One region of the Xenorhabdus entomophaga genome, then DNA from elsewhere that is predicted to be linked to it. Evidence: predicted binding sites of a transcription regulator. Region 1 holds the regulator's gene; each other region holds the start of a gene.
The links. The regulator CRP, encoded in region 1, controls carbon source genes, mostly activating them, when cyclic AMP is high. The targets are predictions, from matches to a motif close to ATGTGANNNNNNTCACAT.

Region 1 (3,218 bases):
CGCAATGGCGATGTGGATGAAATTATGGGAATACGTCATCGTACTTTGCCATTGGAAGGGGTGCAATTTCACCCGGAAAGTATTCTTAGTGAGCAGGGACATGAGTTGTTGAATAATTTTCTTAAGTATTAGCCGGATATTATCGGTAATCCCTCACTCGTTTTTTTATTTGCCTCTATTTGATTTTTTATTCATATTTAGTGACTATTATTTCACTTCGGTGTGGCAAATAGAAAAATAAGGTGAGGGAAATGCTAGAAAACACAGCAAATAGCCGGAATACTTATGATCAGGTTATGTTGCCAATTTATGCGCCAGCGGATTTTATTCCTGTCAAAGGGCAAGGTAGCAGGGTCTGGGATCAGCAGGGCAAAGAATATATCGATTTTGCCGGTGGTATCGCTGTTTTGGCTCTGGGGCACTGCCATCCGGCCTTGGTAGCGGCTCTGAAACAGCAAGGTGAAAAATTGTGGCATGTCAGCAATATTTTCACCAATGAACCCGCCTTAACTTTAGCGAAAAAGTTGATTGATGCAACGTTTGCACAGAGAGTATTTTTCGCTAACTCCGGAGCGGAAGCTAACGAAGCGGCATTTAAACTGGCCCGTCGTTACGCGATTACCCGCCATCATCCCCATAAAACCAAAATTATTGCTTTTCATCATGCGTTTCATGGACGCACATTTTTCACTGTTTCGGTGGGAGGACAGCCGAAATATGCCGAAGGGTTCGGGCCTAAACCAGCGGATATTGTACACGTTCCTTTTAATGATCTGGATGCTGTCAGAGCGGTAATCGATGATGACACCTGTGCCGTTGTTCTGGAGCCGATTCAGGGAGAAGGTGGTGTTATGCCTGCAACGGCAGAGTTTCTTTATGGGGTGCGGAAGTTATGTGATAAGCATCAGGCGCTACTGATTTTTGATGAAGTCCAGAGTGGAATGGGGCGTACAGGCAAGTTGTATGCTTATCAGCATTATGGTGTTCAACCGGATATTCTGACGACGGCAAAAGCATTGGGAGGAGGCTTTCCGATTAGTGCGATGCTAACGACAGATACGATTGCGACAGCGATGGAAACAGGCGCGCATGGAACAACTTATGGAGGCAATCCGTTGGCTTGTTCTATCGGTTGTGCCGCTTTGGATATCATCAACACACCAGAAGTATTGGCGGGAGTGGAAAAACGCCACGATATGATCATTCATGCACTGGAAAAGATGAACCAAAAATACGGCATCTTTCATGAATTCCGTGGAAAAGGGTTGCTTATTGGCGCTGTATTGAAAGTGGAGTATCAAGGCAAGGCCGGAGAGATATTGCAGCAAGTGGCGGAACACGGATTGATGCTATTGAGTGCGGGAGACAGTATCTTACGCTTTACGCCATCATTAATTATCGCTGAGGATGAGATAACAGAAGGCATGGCGCGGTTGGATATGGCGATATCGCGATGGTTAAATCAATAAATGGTTGAATCAATAAAATAACGGCCGGGAGAAGCAACAAAAAAAGCCAGTGCGGATGTAATAAATTGCACTGGCTGAATTTCAGGTTTATCGGGAACTAACGTGTTCCGTAAACAACAATAGTTTTACCATGTGCAGAGATCAGGCTTTGATCTTCCAGCATTTTAAGAATGCGACCGACTGTTTCACGGGAGCAACCCACAATTTGCCCAATTTCCTGACGGGTAATTTTGATTTGCATACCATCAGGGTGAGTCATGGCATCAGGTTGTTTAGCCAGATTGAGCAGCGTCTGGGCGATACGGCCTGTAACGTCCAAAAAGGCCAGGTTGCCTACTTTTTCGGAAGTTGTTTGTAGACGACTTGCCATCTGAGCAGATAAACGCATCAGAATGTCAGGATTAACCTGAATTAACTGGCGAAATTTCTTGTAGGAAATTTCAGCCACTTCACAGGCGCTTTTGGCTCGCACCCATGCAGTACGTTCTTGCCCCTCTTCAAATAATCCAAGTTCACCAATGAAATCCCCCTGATTTAAATAAGAGAGGATCATTTCTTTACCTTCTTCATCTTTTATTAGAACAGCAACCGAACCTTTAACAATGTAGTAAAGCGTTTCTGCTTTCTCACCTTGATGAATAAGCGTGCTCTTGGATGGATATTTGTGAATATGGCAGTGTGACAAAAACCATTCAAGAGTAGGGTCTGTTTGTGGCTTGCCGAGAACCATTCGCTTTATCCTCTGTTGTTATTTCTGCCTTTATGATGTGAGAAACAGATGGTTTCTCTTCAGGCTAGCTTTATAAAGTCAATAGCTTAACATATTAACTTGCTGAAAAACTGACAAGCAGGAATTTTATATGGATTATAAGAATGCCAAAGTGATGGCATATTGATCTCACCCCATATAACTTGCCAATCTCGCTTGTAACCTTGTTTGTAACACAGGAAAACGTTTCTGTCTTCCCCTGTATCGCTTCAGCATATTAAACCGGTTGCCAGATTACCAGAAATCTGTTTAGAGAGGTTATTTTATTGACAGTATATTTATTAATTCTGAACAGCGTTTCCGTAGTGATGAGCTTTATGCAGCTTCACTGTTCTGGCTAAAACTGATTTTTATCAGCCACTTTATTATTGCAAGAACGACTTATTTATTTAAATAAAACAGACAACATTATTTTTTGTTGTCTGCTTTATTTAAAATAAAATGCAGTTTAGGTCATGAAATTTTTTGGCCTTCCAGTAATTGCTTAACGATCGGCGCCATAATTAACTCCATCGCCAGTCCCATTTTTCCACCCGGAACAACAATGGTATTTATACTGGAAATAAATGAACCCTGAAGCATCGCCAGTAAATATGGAAAATCAATTTGGGTTAGGTCACGGAATCGAATCACGATAAAACTTTCGTCCAGTGACGGAATAGCCTTGGCGGAGAAGGGGTTAGATGTATCAACCGTAGGAACGCGCTGGAAATTTATGTGGGTGCGTGAAAACTGGGGGGTGATATAGCGGATATAGTCATCCATTGAGCGGACAACGGAATCCATAACGGCTTCTCTGGAATGCCCGCGTTCGCTGGTGTCACGGATGAGTTTCTGTATCCATTCAAGGTTAACGATAGGCACAACACCAATCAGCAGGTCAACATGGCTGGCGACATTGTGTTGTGGCGTGACAACACCGCCATGCAGACCTTCATAAAACAGAATATCTGTATTTGATGGCAGGGGTTCCCACGGTG
Region 2 (3,218 bases), on a different contig from region 1:
GAACAGGTCGATTGCTGCCAAAGTATCACCACCCCCTGCGATAGAGAAAGCATCACTCTCAGCAATCGCGCGGGCAACAATTTCGGTTCCTTTACGGAAGTTAGGGAATTCAAAAACACCCACAGGGCCATTCCACAGAATGGTTTTGGCATCTTTCAGGATTTCGGCCAGACGTTCAGCAGACGCATCGCCCAAATCAAGGATTTGTTCTTCGTCTTTAATTTCACTGGTTGATTTCAGCGTCGCTTCCGCGGTTTCAGAAAATTCAGTCGCAACACGAACATCAGTAGGAACCGGAATATCACAGCTTTCCAGCAGTTTTTTCGCTTCTGGGATCAAATCATCTTCGTACAGTGAACGACCAACATTATGCCCTTCTGCGGCAACAAAAGTATTGGCAATACCGCCACCCACGATCAGTTGATCAGCAATTTTGGACAGTGAATCCAGCACAGTCAGTTTGGTTGAGACTTTAGAACCACCCACAATCGCCACCATTGGGCGAGCCGGGTTATGCAGCGCTTTACCCAACGCTTCCAGTTCACGAGACAGCAGCGGGCCAGCACAGGCGATTGGGGCAAATTTAGCCACGCCATGAGTTGATGCCTGAGCACGATGAGCTGTACCAAAAGCGTCCATGACATACACATCACACAGTGCTGCATAGTGCTTCGATAATGTTTCGTCGTCTTTTTTCTCACCTTTGTTGAAGCGAACGTTTTCCAGAACAACTAATTCGCCTTCCGACACTTCAACACCATCCAGATACTCTTTTTCCAGACGAACAGGAGAAGAAAGTACTTCTTTCAGGTAATCAACGACAGGTTTCAGAGAGAACTCTTCGTTGTATTCTCCTTCAGTCGGGCGTCCCAGGTGAGAAGTAACCATGACTTTGGCTCCCTGATTTAACGCAGCCTCAATCGTCGGCAAAGACGCACGGATACGTGCATCAGAAGTCACTTTGCCATCTTTTACAGGCACATTCAGATCAGCACGGATCAATACGCGTTTACCCGCCAGATCTAAATCAGTCATCTTAATTACAGACATGGTGAATCCTCTCATTGATTCTTTATAAAATTACTCAATCTTCTGCTATGTACCGTTTGTGGCATAACAAATGATTATTTGAAACCGGTTGCGGCCATTGCCAGCGCCGTGTCAATCATGCGATTAGCAAAGCCCCATTCATTATCACACCATACGAGGGTTTTGATCAGGTGATTACCGCTGACCCTCGTTTGTGTTCCATCAACAATGGCACTGTGGGGATCGTGGTTAAAATCCGTTGAAACTAACGGCAAATCAGTGTAATCCACTATACCATGAAACTCTCTGAGAGCTGATTTTTGCAGGAGCCGGTTCACATCGCCAACTTTCACTGCGGCACGGACTGTCACGCTTAAGTCAATGGCTGTCACGTTAATCGTGGGCACTCGTACCGAAATCGCCTCAAACCGATCACTGAATTTGGGGAAAATACGAGTGATGCCCGCCGCCAATTTTGTATCAACAGGAATGATGGATTGGCTGGCCGCCCGGGTTCGACGTAAATCACGGTGATACGCATCAATCACTGGCTGATCATTCATCGACGCATGGATGGTTGTCACCGTGCCAGATTCAATATTGAACGCATCATCTAACACTTTGATGATGGGAATGATGCAGTTTGTTGTACAGGATGCATTGGAAACAATACAATCTTCCGCAACCAATGAATGGTGATTGACACCATATACCACGGTTGCATCCAAGTCATTTCCTCCCGGGTGAGAAAACAGAACTTTTCTGGCGCCACTGGCAATATGAGCTTCTCCATCTGCCCGCTCACCATACTTACCCGTACAGTCAAGCACGATATCAATGCCCAGTTCTTTCCACGGTAAAGCTGAAATATCCTGCTGATGAAACAGCCGAATACTGTCATCTCCTACTTGCAATAAATCATTATTCAGGCGTATATCCCATGCAAAACGCCCATGACTGGAATCGTATTTCAATAAATGAGCAATGCCTTCCGCATCTGCCAATTCATTAATAGCGATCACTGAAATTTCAGCCCGACGCCCGGATTCGTAAATAGCACGCAAGACACTTCGCCCTATTCTCCCAAAACCGTTAATCGCTACCCTGATAGTCATGTTACTCCCTGAATGTCTCTGTAGTCATGCAACCGCTTAGGATAACTGAGCAACTGCTGCTTGTACGGATAATTCATCACAAAATTAACCAGATTGTGACAGACAAGACATTTTTTCACTCTGATTTACGCACTGAATTTATGGATTTTACGCACCGAACTGAAACGGTTCAGCTATTATAAAAGCAGATTACGAGAAAAAAAGCATAATGGCAAGCGCCATTCATCACACTGTAGAGGAAAAATTGAATAAAAAAAGAGCGCATTCGCTCCTAAATTGATTCGAATGCGCTTAAGAGAATAATTTGCCGATTATTTCAGCAGAGCGGTCGCTTTGGAAACCACGTTTTCAACAGTGAAACCAAACTCTTTGAACAGAGCATCAGCAGGAGCAGATTCACCGAAGGTTTTCATACCGACGATATCGCCGTTGATACCAACGTATTTGAACCAGTAATCAGCAATACCCGCTTCGATGGCAACACGGGCAGAAACCGCCGCAGGTAGTACTGCTTCACGGTATGCCGCATCCTGCTTATCAAAAGCATCAGTGGATGGCATGGAAACAACGCGAACCTGACGGCCTTCTGCACTCAGTTGTTCAGCCGCTTTCACAGCCAGTTCGACTTCAGAGCCTGTTGCAATCAGGATCAATTCAGGCTGACCTGCGCAATCTTTCAGGATGTAAGCACCTTTCTCAATATTCGCCAGTTGCTCAGCAGTACGCGCCTGCTGTGCCAGATTCTGGCGGGAGAAGATCAGCGAAGTTGGGCCATCTTTGCGCTCAATCGCATATTTCCATGCAACCGCAGATTCAACCTGATCACATGGACGCCATGTGCTCATGTTTGGCGTTACGCGCAGGCTGGCGATTTGTTCAACTGGCTGATGGGTTGGGCCATCTTCACCCAGTCCGATGGAATCGTGGGTATAAACGAAGATGCTGCGAATTTTCATCAATGCCGCCATGCGGACTGCATTACGGGCATATTCAACAAACATCAGGAATGTTGCGCCATAAGGCACAAAACCGCCATGCAGTGCGATACCGTTCATGATGGCAGACATACCGAAT
Region 3 (3,218 bases), on a different contig from region 1:
TTGTTCGCGGTGGGCACTTGATCGATCTCGATTGGTATATTGATACCATCTCTGAGCAGTTACCCCTTAATATTTCTGTGGCAATGCGTCAATTCGATGCCGGACGCGAATTCTATATGTGTGCCTGTCGCGCTGATGATTTTGCAGCAGATTATTTGCATCCTGATGATAAAAACTGGATGAACATTGTAAAAGCCTCCAGTGCTATTCCCGGTTTTTATCGTAATGGTGTGACACTTGGTGATGTTATTTATCAAGATGGCGGTATTAGCGATGCGATACCTGTGCAAGAAGCCTATCGCCGTGGTGCAGATACGATTGTTGTTATCCGGACAGTGCCTTCACAACTGTATTATACGCCTCAATGGCTCAAGCGTATGGAGCGTTGGTTGGAAACCAGTAGTTTGCAAAAAATGGTGAAAATGCTCAATCTCCATGCTCAGAGTTACCACCGGACACAGAAATTTATCCAGAATCCACCGGATGATGTACAAATTTTTGAAATTTACCCACCTGCCCCCCTGTCTGCCATGGCATTGGGAAGCCGAATCAGCGCATTAAATCAGGATTATCATTTAGGAAGGCGTTGTGGGCGGTATTTTTTGGCAACGATCGGGCATACATTTGTGGGTGGAAAGTTTGGTCACACAGAACGTAGGAGTTATGGCGTGTGCCGCAGTGGCTTAAACGCCGATGGCATCAATCGTAATTGTTTCCGGCGAAACCATTTTCTGAATCATGCCAACCATTCGATAGCAGAGAACCCTGTACCTGATGTGATTGATAATGCACAGGCAACAGAGTCGCTCATTGTGGATAGTCTGGATAAGTAGATGTTTATTGATACACATTGTCATTTTGATTTTCCTCCTTTTGCGGGTAATGAAACAACAAGTCTGGAACAAGCCAAACAAATGGGCGTGGGAAAAATTATCGTACCTTCGGTGAGCCAAATGAATTTCCGGAGGATTGCCACGTTGGCAGAGAATTATCCCTCAATCTATGCTGCTTTTGGCTTACATCCACTCTATATTCGTGAACACCAAAACGTGCATCTGGACGAGTTGGAGCGGCAGCTACAGAAGAAAAGTGCCAAATGTGTGGCGGTAGGTGAGATTGGTCTGGATCTTTATATGCCGGAGCCACAGTTTGAAAAACAAAAAAATGTGTTGGAAGAGCAAATAAAGTTAGCCAGGCAATATGATTTGCCTGTGATACTTCATTCCAGAAAAAGCCACGACCAATTAGCAGCAATCTTGCGGAAGCAGAATTTGCCACGCACAGGCGTGATTCATGGTTTTGCAGGGAGTTTGTCTCAGGCTCAGGCTTTTATACGTTTGGGGTTTTATATTGGTGTTGGAGGAACGATTACTTACGAAAGGGCACAAAAGACACGTAATACCATTTCGCAATTGCCTCTGTCATCTCTGGTATTGGAAACAGATGCGCCTGACATGCCATTATCGGGATTTCAGGGACAGCCAAATCGTCCAGAAAGAGTCGCACAGGTTTTTTCAATATTGTGTGAATTACGCCAAGAATCCCCAGATGAAATTGCCAGCCAGATTTATCAGAATAGCGTAGCATTATTTACATTGGGTTAACTTTAAGCAACAAAATGATAAAAATTCTTCAATCGCAGAAGAGTACAATAAGTTTTAAATAAACATTAATAATGCTTAACTTATATTCCCTGCTTATTTATTCTTTTTTTTAGCCTTTTCTCCATAATATTATCTAATCCCACCGAAATTAAGTGGTTTTATGTGATGAATGTCTCATTTTGTGTTTTTATATTACTTTTTGCTGTATTAATTTGTGATGTTAGTTGCTTGTTCCTTTTTAGTACTAGGTATAATCGGCGCACACACAATGTCAGTGGGAACTTATAGAATAACTGACATATTTTTTTATTATTCATACAGTGAACAGGGATTCTTCCAATGCAACTCCTTATGAGCCTGATCGGGATGGCCGTGCTGATTTTTATCGCAGTACTCTTCTCCAGTAACTATCGAGCCATTAAAATCCGTACTGTCCTGGGCGCCTTTCTGATTCAGGTTGCTGTTGGGGCATTTGTACTTTATGTACCCGCCGGTAAAGACGTTCTAGGGGGAATGTCGAGAGGCGTTTCCAACGTGATTGGATACGGTCAAAAAGGAACAGATTTTATTTTTGGCGGATTGGTTTCCGACAAAATGTTCGAACTGTTCGGTGGCGGTGGCTTTGTTTTTGCCCTGCGTGTTCTGCCTGTCATCGTGTTCTTCTCCTCACTCATCGCGGTTCTGTATTACATGGGTATTATGCAGCTCATCATCAAAATTTTGGGTGGTGGATTGCAGAAAATATTGGGAACATCGCGGACTGAATCTCTGTCTGCAACTGCGAATATTTTCGTAGGACACACTGAAGCGCCTTTGGTTGTGCGTCCTTATATTGCGACGATGACCCAATCTGAATTGTTCGCCGTGATGTGTGGTGGCTTGGCTTCTGTCTCGGGTTCAGTACTGGCTGGCTATGCGTCTATGGGCGTTCCATTGGAATATCTGATTGCGGCTTCATTTATGGCCGCACCAGGTGGTTTACTGTTTGCGAAGCTGATGGTGCCGGAAACAGAAAAAACTCACGATACTGCTGATGCGATGTCGTTGATTGCGGCGGAAGATCGTCCTGCAAATATCATCGATGCAGCTGCATCGGGTGCCGCATCAGGTATGCAATTAGCCCTGAACGTCGGCGCAATGCTGCTGGCATTCACCGCATTGATTGCTTTGCTGAATGGTATTTTAGGCGGAATTGGTGGCTGGTTCGATTATCCTCAATTCTCTATGGAACTGGTTTTAGGCTGGTTTTTTGCACCAATCGCCTATCTGATCGGTGTTCCATGGCATGAAGCAACCATTGCTGGCTCTTTCATCGGCCAGAAAATAGTCGTCAATGAATTCGTGGCGTTCATGAACTTTGGTAAATATCTGGAAGCGGACGATATGGTTAGGGCTGCGGGTCTGCAAGTGCTTTCAGAACATACTAAAGCGATTATCTCTTTTGCTTTGTGTGGATTCGCTAACTTGTCCTCTGTTGCGATTCTTCTGGGTGGCTTAGGTGGTATGGCACCAAGCCGTCGCGGTGACATCGCTCGTTTCGGCCTGAAAGCTGTACTGGCTGGTTCACTCTCTAACTTAATGAGTGCAACAATTGCCGGATTCTTCCTCGCATTA
Region 4 (3,218 bases), on a different contig from region 1:
TGCCCTGCAAGCAGCCAAACAAGTCATGGCTCATCCGAAGGTTCTGCAAGCTAACAAAATTGCCCTGTATCTCTCTTTCGATGGGGAATTGGATACACGCCCATTAATTCAACAACTCTGGCAACAAAACAAGCAAGTCTATTTACCAGTATTGCATCCTTTCAGCCGGAACCACTTACTTTTCCTGCGATACTGTGCCGATACGCCCCTGATTCGGAATCAATTCAATATAGAAGAACCTTCGCTGGATATCCGGCAGGTTTTGCCTGTTTCTGAACTTGATGTCATGTTCATTCCACTCGTTGCTTTTGATTGTACAGGGCAACGTTTGGGTATGGGAGGCGGATTCTACGATAGGACTCTCGCAAAATGGCAACAACAGCACTTTTATCCGATAGGATTAGCACACAATTTCCAGCTAGTGGAAACATTACCCAGTGCAAGTTGGGATATTCCTTTGCCGGAAATTATTACACCAGAAAAAGTATGGAAATGAGCGTGAATCTTTAACTGGTTAATAAGGGCTGTTGAATATTCAACAGCCCTTCTTTCACTCTTGGTGAATTAGTAAAGCAACCGGGAACGGATTGTGCCAGGCAAAGCTTTCAATTGTTGCAATACCAATTCAGCTTCAGCAGTGCTCTGCACCGTAATATCAATAACCACATAACCAATATCGCCTTCAGTTCGCAGATATTGTGCTTCAATATTGATTTCTTGAGCAGTGAACACTTGGTTGATGCTGGTTAAGATACCGGGGCGGTTTTCATGGATATGCAGCAAACGGTTAGTATCTTTGGCATGAACAGGCAGTGAAACTTCAGGGAAATTAACCGCAGACAGCGTAGAACCGTTGTCAGAGTATTTCACTAGCTTACCTCCGACTTCAGCACCAATATTTTCTTGGGCTTCCTGAGTCGATCCACCAATATGCGGTGTCAGTAATACGTTATCAAACTTTGTTAATAATGAGATGAAAGGATCGCTGTTTGTTGCCGGCTCTTCTGGGAATACATCAATCGCCGCACCAGAAATATGCCCGATTTCCAACGCGTCACTTAATGCGGGAATGTCTATCACGGTGCCGCGTGAAGCATTTATCAAAATTGAACCTGGTTTCATCAGTTCCAGCTCTGTTGCACCAATCATATTTTTGGTTGAGGCTGTTTCAGGTACGTGCAGGCTCACAACATCACTCATATTCAATAGTTCAGATAGATGATGAACTTGCTGTGCATTACCTAATGGCAATTTATTTTCAATATCATAGAAATAAACATTCAGACCAATATTTTCAGCCAAAATACCAAGCTGTGTACCGATATGGCCGTAACCAATAATGCCTAGTTTTTTTCCGCGAGCCTCATAACAACCCCTTGCCTGCTTATCCCATACGCCTTTATGTGCTTTTGCATTCGCCTCAGGAATACGGCGCAATAACAACAGCAACTCACCCAACACCATTTCAGCGACTGATCGGGTATTGGAGAATGGTGCATTAAATACAGGAATACCGCGTTTTGCTGCGGCTTTCAAATCGACTTGGTTGGTACCAATACAGAAACATCCTACAGCCACCAACTTTTCCGCTGCGGAAAAAACTTCTTCAGTCAACTGGGTACGAGAACGGATCCCCACAAACCGGGCATCACGAATTGCCTCTTTCAGTTCTTCTGGTTCCAATGCCCCTTTATGATATTCAATATTGCTGTACCCAGCCGCTTTCAGTTTGTCTACTGTGCTTTGATGAACGCCTTCCAGTAGCAGAAATTTAATCTTATCCTTTTCTAAAGATACCTTAACCATTTGCCCGCCCTAGTTGTACTAACTTCATAACGCCTATAGATATCACCAAAATAACAAAAAAAACGACAACAGCAATACAATCGATTGCTTATATAACAGGATAAGAAACAGTAAATAAGTTGTTACACGAAGTAAAATAATTCGTTATAAGTCAAAGGCAGGATTTTGAGTTTTTTTTAGTCGGTAATGTGATAGATATCACCAAATTTTCTTTTTTTAATAAATATAAAAATATTTTGGGGACGAATATTCTGTCCCCAATAAACGATTATTCTTTAATCGTCCTGACACCGTCCGCAGCACCCACCAGCACTACGTTGGCACCTCTGTTGGCAAAAAGACCAACAGTTACCACACCGGCGATGCCATTGATTTTGTCTTCCAATTCAGCTGGCTCAACAATGGAAAGGTTGTGAACATCCAGAATGTCATTACCATTATCAGTTACCACATTTTCACGATAAACCGGGGTTCCTCCTAACTTCTCCAGTTCACGGGTAACATAAGCGCGTGCCATTGGGATAACTTCAACCGGCAGTGGAAATTGGCCCAGTACATCCACTTGCTTAGAGGAATCAATGATACAGATAAATTTCTTTGCAACAGCAGCGATGATTTTTTCCCGGGTTAATGCCGCACCACCCCCTTTGATCATTTGCATCTGATCGTTAATTTCATCAGCGCCATCAACATAAATATCCAAACTGTCAACATCATTGCAGTCAAATACGGGAATACCGAGACTTTTCAGCTTTGCCGTTGATGCTTCTGAGCTAGACACCGCACCTTCAATTTTGTCTTTGATAGTTCCTAGCGCATCAATAAAATGCGCTGCCGTTGAACCCGTACCAACACCAACGATTGTGCCTGGTTTAACATATTCCAATGCCGCCCAACCTACTGCTTTTTTCAGTTCATCCTGAGTCATATCAATCACAGCCTATAAACAGTTACAAGGAAAAATCTGACGGCTAGTATAAACAATATTACCTCGCGCCATGAAAAAATATGGCATAGTGCTACCTAGGCCACATAATGCTGTTTAGATCGCAATGGTGTTTGGATCGCAAGAATAAGAGTAAAAACGGAGAACTTTATTTTCAATGAAACGTCCTGATTACAGGTCACTGCAAGCATTGGATGCAGTGATCCGAGAACGTGGTTTCGAGCGGGCGGCACAAAAACTTTGTATCACCCAATCCGCGGTATCCCAGAGAATCAAACAATTAGAAAATCTGTTTGGTCAGCCATTATTGGTGCGCACCGTTCCACCCCGACCTACAGAGCAAGGACAAAAGCTGCTCGCGCTATTACATCAGGTAGAATTACTGGAAGCACAATGGCTCGGTGACGAAAATGGCAATGAGATACCACTGTTGCTTTCCCTCGCGGTTAACGCGGATAGTCTGGCA

Region 2: a site for CRP is predicted at 2,358-2,375, ahead of epd (erythrose-4-phosphate dehydrogenase). Genes of this name have one in related genera too.
Region 3: a site for CRP is predicted at 1,765-1,782, ahead of AAC854_RS07570 (NupC/NupG family nucleoside CNT transporter). Genes of this name have one in related genera too.
Region 4: a site for CRP is predicted at 1,993-2,010, ahead of serA (phosphoglycerate dehydrogenase). Genes of this name have one in related genera too.

What each region holds. Positions count from the first base shown of each region.
Region 1 is NZ_JBBMXH010000109.1:6,253-9,470, forward strand. Features, by position in the region: gene AAC854_RS18455 (aminodeoxychorismate synthase component II) at 1-132, shown strand, start outside; gene AAC854_RS18460 (aspartate aminotransferase family protein) at 252-1,469, shown strand; gene crp (cAMP-activated global transcriptional regulator CRP) at 1,567-2,199, opposite strand; gene AAC854_RS18470 (phosphoribulokinase) at 2,692-3,218, opposite strand, start outside.
Region 2 is NZ_JBBMXH010000043.1:18,570-21,787, reverse strand. Features, by position in the region: gene pgk (phosphoglycerate kinase) at 1-1,050, opposite strand, end outside; gene epd (erythrose-4-phosphate dehydrogenase) at 1,125-2,144, opposite strand; gene tkt (transketolase) at 2,456-3,218, opposite strand, start outside.
Region 3 is NZ_JBBMXH010000026.1:12,318-15,535, reverse strand. Features, by position in the region: gene AAC854_RS07580 (patatin-like phospholipase family protein) at 1-833, shown strand, start outside; gene AAC854_RS07575 (TatD family hydrolase) at 834-1,604, shown strand; gene AAC854_RS07570 (NupC/NupG family nucleoside CNT transporter) at 1,956-3,218, shown strand, end outside.
Region 4 is NZ_JBBMXH010000002.1:23,780-26,997, forward strand. Features, by position in the region: gene AAC854_RS00545 (5-formyltetrahydrofolate cyclo-ligase) at 1-496, shown strand, start outside; gene serA (phosphoglycerate dehydrogenase) at 565-1,806, opposite strand; gene rpiA (ribose-5-phosphate isomerase RpiA) at 2,075-2,734, opposite strand; gene AAC854_RS00560 (LysR family transcriptional regulator ArgP) at 2,910-3,218, shown strand, end outside.